2 regions of the Mucilaginibacter aureus genome follow, and region 2 is predicted to be linked to the other one. Evidence: riboswitches for the same ligand, from Rfam matches in the RefSeq annotation. Region 2 holds a riboswitch; the other holds the start of a gene.
What was found. A riboswitch is a leader RNA that binds a small molecule or an ion and turns the genes downstream of it on or off. The one in region 2 is predicted to bind S-adenosylmethionine.

Region 1 (4,357 bases), 2.4 Mb from region 2:
AACAATAGTTATGGTTTATTTAGAAACTATCTATTAAAGCTATTAATTTGCAAATCCGATTCAATCCGTATTTTTACGGCTCAACACTCTTACCTTATGAAAATAGAAACCATAGCTATCCATGCCGGAAACCTTGCTAACGATCCGTCGGGTGCGGTAATACAACCTATTACCATGGCTACAACCTTTAAACGCGGCGAAGATGGCGGTTTCCCCGGGGGCTATATCTACAGCCGCAGCAGTAACCCAAACCGTACCGCCCTGGAAAACGTATTGGCTAAGTTAGAGGGCGGCGTTGCAGCCGCAGCATTTTCATCGGGCAACGCGGCAGGCATGAGTGTTTTTCAAAGCTTAAAACCGGGCAGTCACATCATCGCTCCTGATGATATGTACCACGGTTTGCGCAATCAGCTTAAAAATTTGTTTGCCGATATTTTGGAGTTTGATTTTATTGATGTGAATGATGAAGCGGTGCTTAAAAAACATATCAAACCCAACACCAGGCTCATTTGGCTCGAAACACCATCCAACCCGTTATTAAAGGTAACAGATATTAAAATGGTGATCGGTATCGCGAAAGCAAACAATGTTAAAGTAGTTTGTGATAATACCTTTGCAACCCCCATTTGCCAGCAGCCTTTGGCTTTGGGCGCCGACCTGGTTATGCACTCGACCACCAAATACTTTGGTGGGCATAGCGACCTGATGGGCGGCGCTTTAATTGCGGCCAAGGATGATGAATGGTGGCAAAAAATCAAACAGGTGCATGAGTACGGCGGCGCTGTGCCCTCGCCGCACGATTGCTATATGCTGGTGCGCAGTATTAAAACCTTACCTTACCGCATGAAGGGCCATGTGAGCAATGCCGCGAAGCTGGCCGAATTTTTAGAGAAGCATCCCAAAGTTGAAAGTGTGATGTATCCTGGCCTGGCATCGCACCCGCAACACCAGATCGCTAAAAGCCAGATGTTAAGCTTTGGCGGTATGCTGTCGTTTACGGTAAAAGATGGTGAAGATGCCGCCCGCAAGATAGTGAACAGCCTGAAAGTATTTACACAAGCCACCAGTTTGGGGGGGGTTGAAAGCCTCATTGAGCATCGGGCCAGTGTTGAAGGACCGGATACCAAAACGCCTAAAAACCTGCTGCGGGTATCGGTTGGTTTGGAAAATATCGACGATTTGATTGAAGATATCAACTTAGCTTTCAGCAAGTTATAAAATATTACAAAATTATGTTTTGCATAACGCCTTGCTAAAGTATATATTTGAAACATAATTTGGTAAAAATACCAAGGTCAATACCCCTCAAAAAGGTTTTGATTTATAAAGAAGTGGCGAGAGATCAGGCTCATTAACCCACTGGCAACCCTCCAAATAGGAGAAGGTGCCAAATCCTGGCCCGGTGAATGGATCACCGGGGAATATAAGTTAAATAACCATGAAAACGTTGTTTCAATTTTTAGATCCCTTTAATTCACGGAACACTTTCCGTAACAAATTTGCATTTACGCCCATTCCCGCCGGTTGTATTTGTATGTGTTGTTGCTGTTGTTAAAACGCTATTAACTCAACTTATTCAGTTTTTTTACTGAAATGTAATTTGTGTAAAACGTCGGGGCTAAACGCCCGGATGCTATTCTCTAATCAGAATACAATTAAAACTCTAAAAACCATAAATCTATGTCAACAACAAATTTCAAATTCGAAACATTACAGTTACATGCCGGCCAGGAAGCCGATCCAACCACCGGTTCACGCGCAGTACCTTTGTATCAAACCACATCGTACGTATTTAAAAATGCCGAACACGGCGCAAACCTGTTTGCCTTAAAAGAGTTTGGTAATATTTACAGCCGCATTATGAACCCTACTACCGATGTGTTTGAAAAACGCATTGCTGCTTTAGAGGGTGGTGTAGCGGCGCTGGCAACAGCCTCGGGCCAGGCAGCACAATTTTTGGCCCTAAATAACATTTTGCAGGCCGGCGATAACTTTGTAACCGCGCCATATTTATACGGGGGTACTTACAACCAGTTTAAAGTAGCCTTTAAGCGCCTGGGTATTGATGTGCGTTTTGCCAAAGATGATACGGCAGAAAGCTTTGAGGCCTTAATTGACGATAACACCAAGGCACTTTATTTAGAAAGCATTGGTAACCCGGGTTTTAATATTGCTGATTTTGACCAGATATCGGCTTTAGCCACTAAATACAACCTGCCGGTTATTGTAGATAACACTTTTGGTGCGGCCGGTTATTTATTCCGCCCGTTAGAGCATGGCGCCCACGTGGTGGTTGAATCGGCCACGAAATGGATAGGCGGACATGGCACCAGCATTGGTGGTGTTATTGTTGACGGCGGTACCTACAACTGGGGCAATGGAAAATACCCTCAATTTACCGAGCCTGCCGAAGGTTACCATGGCCTGGTATTTTCGGATGTGTTTGGTATTGGCGGCCCGTTTGGTAATATCCAATACATTATCCGCGCCCGTGTAGAGGGTTTGCGTGATTTTGGACCATCACAATCGCCATTTAACTCGTTCCTGTTTATCCAGGGTATTGAAACCTTATCGCTGCGTGTACAACGCCATGTGGATAACGCGCTCGAACTGGCTAAATGGTTAGAAAATCATCCGCAGGTTGCCAAAGTTAATTACCCGGGTCTGGAATCATCGCCACAGCATAAACTGGCAAAAAAATATTTAAAAAATGGCTTTGGCGCCGTATTAACCTTTGAGGTTAAGGGCGATAAAGAAAATGCAGGCAAATTTATTGATAGCCTGCAGCTGATAAGCCATTTAGCCAATGTTGGCGACGCCAAAACACTGATCATTCAGCCATCGGCAACTACGCACCAGCAATTATCGGACGAAGAGCAATTATCGGCCGGGGTAACGCCAAACCAGTTGCGTATTGCTGTTGGTATTGAACATATTGATGATATTAAAGCCGATTTGGCAAACGCGTTCGCAAAAATTAAACAGCAAACGCCCGAATTAGTATAATAAATAAAACAACCCTCTCCGGCCTGTACGGAGAGGGTTTACAGAATAATGAGCACAGAAACATTTAAGTATTCAAAAAACTTTACGCTCGAATCGGGTAAGCAATTGCACGGGCTCGAGATTGGGTACCATACCTTTGGTAAATTAAATAAACACCGCAATAATGTGATCTGGGTGTGTCATGCCTTAACGGCGAACTCGGACGTGTTAGACTGGTGGGCCGGCCTTTTTGGCGATAACAATTTATTTAACCCTGCCGACCATTACATTGTATGTGCCAATGTGCTGGGATCGCCTTACGGCACAACAAACCCTTTGAATACTGACGAAACAACCGGTCAGCCTTATTACCTGTCGTTCCCGATGGTCACGATACGTGATATGGTAAAAGCGCACCAGTTACTGGCCGATCATTTAGGCATCGACCAGATCAATGTGCTGATTGGCGGTTCTTTAGGCGGGCAGCAGGCTTTGGAATGGGCCATCATCGACCCCGCCAAAATAAACAACCTGATCCTTATCGCTACCAATGCCAAGCATTCGCCATGGGGCATTGCCTTTAACGAGTCGCAGCGCCTGGCCATTAGTGCCGACCGTACCTTTTATGCCAACACACCCGATGGCGGCAGCAAAGGTTTGAAAGCGGCACGCAGTATTGCCCTGCTCTCCTATCGCGGGTACGCAACTTACGATACTACGCAACAACACGATGAGCACGAAAAACTTGAAAATTACAAAGCGGCATCGTACCAAAACTACCAGGGCGAAAAACTGGTAAAACGTTTTAACGCCTATAGCTACTGGTATTTAAGTAAAACCATGGACTCGCATAATGTGGGTCGTAACCGCAATGGTGTTGAAAAAGCATTGAGCCTGGTTAAAGCGAAAACATTGGTAATAGGTATTAAATCGGATATTTTATTCCCGTTAGAAGAACAGCAATACCTGGCAAAACATATCACGAACGCCTCCTTTTCGGAGTTCGAATCGATTTACGGGCACGATAGTTTTTTAATAGAAACCGAAACGCTTACCCGCATTATCGGTACGTTTTTAGGTTCGGATATTAATGGAAAAGTAATCAAGCTGCAAACAGCATAATATATAATGAGTAAAAAGTTAAAAATAGGACTATTTGGTTTTGGCGTAGTTGGACAAGGGTTACACGATATCATCATCACCAAACAACTAAACCTCGAAATAGTTAAAATTGCCATCAAAGATTCGCACAAGCAACGTACCCTACCTGCCGAATTATTCACTACCGACCGAGACACCATACTGGACAACCCCGACATTAACACCATTGTTGAACTGACCAACGATGCTGTAGCTGCCTTCGAGATCGTTA
Region 2 (4,357 bases):
CCGATGCCGTTAAAAAGGCTATCCCCCAACTGGAAAAACTGGTAACTATAACCGCCGAAAGGATGAAAAACGGTGGGCGCCTGTTTTACATAGGCGCGGGTACCAGCGGCAGGCTGGGTGTGGTTGATGCATCAGAATGCCCGCCAACATACGGCGTACCGTTTGATTGGGTGGTAGGTATTATTGCCGGTGGTGATGGCGCCATCCGCAAGGCCGTTGAGTTTGCCGAAGACGATGCCGAACAAGCCTGGAAAGACTTACAGGAATATCAAATTAACGATAAGGACGTACTGGTGGGCCTTGCCGCGTCGGGCACTACACCGTACGTGATAGGCGGTTTGCAAATGGCCAATAAAAATGGGGTAGTAACCGGCTGTATAGTTTGTAATGAGGGCGGCCCTATTGCCGCTGCGGCGCAATACCCGGTTGAAATGGTTACCGGCCCCGAGTTTGTTACGGGTTCCACCCGGATGAAAGCCGGTACCGCCCAAAAGCTGGCCCTTAACATGCTAAGCACCGCTGTAATGATCCAGCTGGGCCGCGTTAAAGGCAATAAAATGGTGGATATGCAGCTGTCAAACAATAAGCTGATAGACCGCGGCACCAATATGGTGATGCAGGCCACCGGGCTTGATGAGCAAACCGCGGCCAGCCTGCTCGAAAAGTACGGCAGCGTGCGGCAGGCAGTAGACCATGCACCCATAACACAGAGGAAATAACCAAAGAATCAGAGAGGGGGTTGGGACAGGGATGCACGAGATAGAACCATATTACCGCTGGCGCGATGATTATGTAGCATCAGAAGACGAGCACTCGCCGTTTTACGCTACCGAATACAACGAGTTTGAGTTTGATAAGCAGGTTTACAATTACCTGCTGCACCCCCAATGGGATTCGTTTGGCTCCAGCACACTTTATTTAAAAGTTTTATTTGTTGATTACGATCGTGGTTATTCCATCATCGAATTTATCGGCGAGTGGAACGACGCCATCGATAACGACATTATGGTACTGAAGCGCGAGATACTGGAACTGATGATGGACGAAGGTATCAACAAATTCATCCTCATTGGCGAAAATGTGCTCAATTTCCACTCCAGCGACGATTGCTATTACGAAGAATGGTTCCAGGAGGTTGAAGACGGGTGGATAGCCGGCATTAATTTCCGCGAGCATGTTATCGAAGAATTTAAACAAAACAACATCGACTATTACATTAATTTTGGCGGCGTTTTGGATGATTTAAGCTGGCGTACGCTTAAACCCTTACAGGTATTTAAAAAAGTTGAAGAACAATTGGTAAAGCGCTTGAATTAATTGGACTTATAACTATATTGCACTAAAAAAATACAAATAACGTTTATAGATTTAAATTTTAATAGAAATGGAAACAAAGGATTTTAATTATAAATATGACAATGTACTTCAGGTAGACGAAGGTGCCGCATCCCGCAAATTTTTAGGAAGTGTCTTTACCTGGATGTTTGTAGCCATGATCATATCCGGTATCACTACTTATTTTTTCACAACCGATATTAAATACCTGCAATTGATAGTCGACCCTGTACAAGGCGGCTTAACCGGTTTTGGGTATTTTGCGATCTTTTCGCCAATACTGTTTTCGCTGGTGATGAACTTCGGCTTTAACAAACTGTCGTTCCCGGTATTGATAGCCCTGTTTATTGCTTACTCAGCAATCATTGGTATCAGCTTAAGTCTGGTATTTTTGGTTTACACGGCTGCATCAATACTGAACGTATTTGTGGCCGGTGTGGTTATCTTCGCAGCAATGGCTATTGCCGGATACTATACCACCCAGGATCTGTCAAAGTTTGGAAACTTGCTTTGGTATGGTATGATTGGCGTTGTAGCAGCATCGTTCCTTAACTTCTGGATCGGCGGCGATACCCTGAGCTATATCATCGGCATCGTTGGTTCGGCAGTATTTATCGGCTTAACCGCTTATTACATGCAAATGCTAAAACAGATCGGCGCACAAGCCGAATCCGGTACCGAGAGCACAAATAAACTGGCATTAATGGGTGCACTGTCATTATACATTACCCTTATTAACTTAATTCTTTCACTGCTCCGCTTATTCGGCCGCAGAAGATAATTTTTAAATAACTTACACAAAATGCCGTTGAAAGTATTGTACTTTTCAACGGCATTTTTTTTACTAACTGTCTTAATCTTGATTCTTGCATCCTGGCTCTTGATTCTCTCCTTTTTATTACGCACCTTTGTGGTGCTTATAGAGAAAGACGGAGGGATTAGACCCTGCGATGTCTTAGCAACCTGTACTTACAAGGTGCTACATTCTACTTAAACCTCACTTCGCGGTTTAAGACAGATAAGCGAAAGTCAAACCAAAAACCCGACTTTTCGACGTAAGCAGATTTTTAGTATTGCGATTTGAGTATTACGTATAGCGATTGTTACCCGTAATTTTCGTATGTCATATCTCAATACGCAATACGCTATACTCAATACCAAAAAATGGACATCAGACAAGAACTCAAAAAACGTATTCTCATTATCGACGGCGCAATGGGCACCATGATACAGCGGTATCAACTCACCGAGGCCGACTTTCGTGGCGAACGTTTTAAAGATCACCCATCGGACCTGCAGGGCAATAACGACCTGCTTAACATCACGCGCCCCGATGTGATCAAAGCTATACATGCCGATTACCTCGAAGCCGGTGCCGATATTATCGAAACCAACACCTTCAGCACACAGGTCATCTCACTTGCCGATTATCACCTGGAGCCTTTAGCTTACGAATTAAGCTACGAAGGTGCCCGTTTGGCTAAAGAAGTTGCTACCGAATACACAGCAAAGAACCCCGAAAAGCCACGTTTTGTTGCAGGTGCCATCGGGCCAACCAACCGCACGGCCTCCCTGTCGCCCGACGTGAACGACCCGGGTTACCGCGCCGTAACTTTTGACGACCTGGTAAACGCTTATTACGATCAGGTGCGTGGCCTGGTTGATGGCGGCAGCGACGTGCTGCTGATCGAAACCATTTTTGATACGCTCAACTGCAAAGCTGCCATCTTTGCCATTAAAAAGTACGAAGAGGAATGTAAGGCAGCAGGCAAACATTACCCTGCCTTTTTGCCTACAGGCGGTATCATGATCTCGGGCACCATTACCGATGCTTCCGGCCGTACGCTATCCGGGCAAACTGTAGAGGCGTTCTGGAACTCGGTTCGGCACGCCAATTTGCTCTCTATCGGCTTAAACTGTGCGCTTGGCGCGAAGGAAATGCGCCCGCATATTGAAGAGCTATCGCATATATCCGATGTGTTTATATCGGCATACCCTAACGCAGGTTTACCCAACGAGTTTGGCGCTTACGACGAAACACCGCACGAAACCGCTCATTTGGTTGAAGACTTTATGGAAAGCGGCCTGGTAAACATTGCCGGTGGTTGTTGTGGTACTACGCCCGACCATATCCGTTGCATCGCCGAAAAGGCGGCAAAATTCCAGCCGCGGAAGGTGGGCGAAATAACGCCCTATATGCGCTTAAGCGGATTGGAATCGGTAAACATCACACCCGAAACTAATTTTGTGAACGTAGGCGAACGTACCAATATTACCGGTTCGCCAAAGTTTAGCAAACTTATCCTGGCCGAAGATTTTGAAGGTGCACTGGTAGTTGCGCGCCAGCAGGTTGACGGCGGCGCGCAGGTGATCGACGTGAACATGGACGAGGGCATGATCGATTCGGAAGCCACCATGGTGAAGTTTTTAAACCTCATTGCCTCCGAACCTGATATTGCCAAACTGCCCATCATGGTCGATTCGTCCAAATGGACAGTGATCGAAGCCGGCTTAAAATGTTTACAGGGCAAAGGCATCGTTAACTCTATCTCACTTAAAGAAGGCGAAGATAAATTCCGCGAATACGCGTCTAAAATATTGCAATACGGCGCAGCCACGGTAGTGATGGCCTTTGATGAACAAGGCCAGGCCGATAGCTACGAGCGTCGTATCGAGATCTGTAAACGCAGTTACGATATTTTGGTGAACGAGATCGGCTTCCCGCCGCAGGACATTATTTTCGACCCTAACATATTAACCGTTGCCACGGGACTGGAAGAGCATAACAATTATGCGGTCGACTTCATCAACGCCACCCGCTGGATAAAACAAAACCTGCCAATGGCCAAGGTAAGCGGTGGCGTAAGTAATATCTCGTTCTCCTTCCGCGGTAACAACGTGGTGCGCGAGGCTATGCACTCGGCCTTTCTGTACCACGCCATTAAGGCCGGTATGGATATGGGTATCGTAAACGCGGGCATGCTCGAGGTTTACGAGGAGATCCCGAAAGATCTGTTGGAAC

Region 1: another riboswitch for S-adenosylmethionine. It lies ahead of ACFGVR_RS17405 (O-acetylhomoserine aminocarboxypropyltransferase/cysteine synthase family protein); the one in region 2 lies ahead of metH (methionine synthase).

What each region holds. Positions count from the first base shown of each region.
Region 1 covers NZ_CP170601.1:4,103,193-4,107,549, reverse strand. Annotated here, with positions in the region: gene ACFGVR_RS17410 (trans-sulfuration enzyme family protein) at 97-1,218, shown strand; SAM riboswitch class I at 1,319-1,430, shown strand; gene ACFGVR_RS17405 (O-acetylhomoserine aminocarboxypropyltransferase/cysteine synthase family protein) at 1,681-3,006, shown strand; gene ACFGVR_RS17400 (homoserine O-acetyltransferase family protein) at 3,055-4,107, shown strand; gene ACFGVR_RS17395 (homoserine dehydrogenase) at 4,114-4,357, shown strand, end outside.
Region 2 covers NZ_CP170601.1:1,714,546-1,718,902, reverse strand. Annotated here, with positions in the region: gene murQ (N-acetylmuramic acid 6-phosphate etherase) at 1-719, shown strand, start outside; gene ACFGVR_RS07240 (hypothetical protein) at 751-1,317, shown strand; gene ACFGVR_RS07235 (Bax inhibitor-1/YccA family protein) at 1,385-2,116, shown strand; SAM riboswitch class I at 2,250-2,360, shown strand; gene metH (methionine synthase) at 2,500-4,357, shown strand, end outside.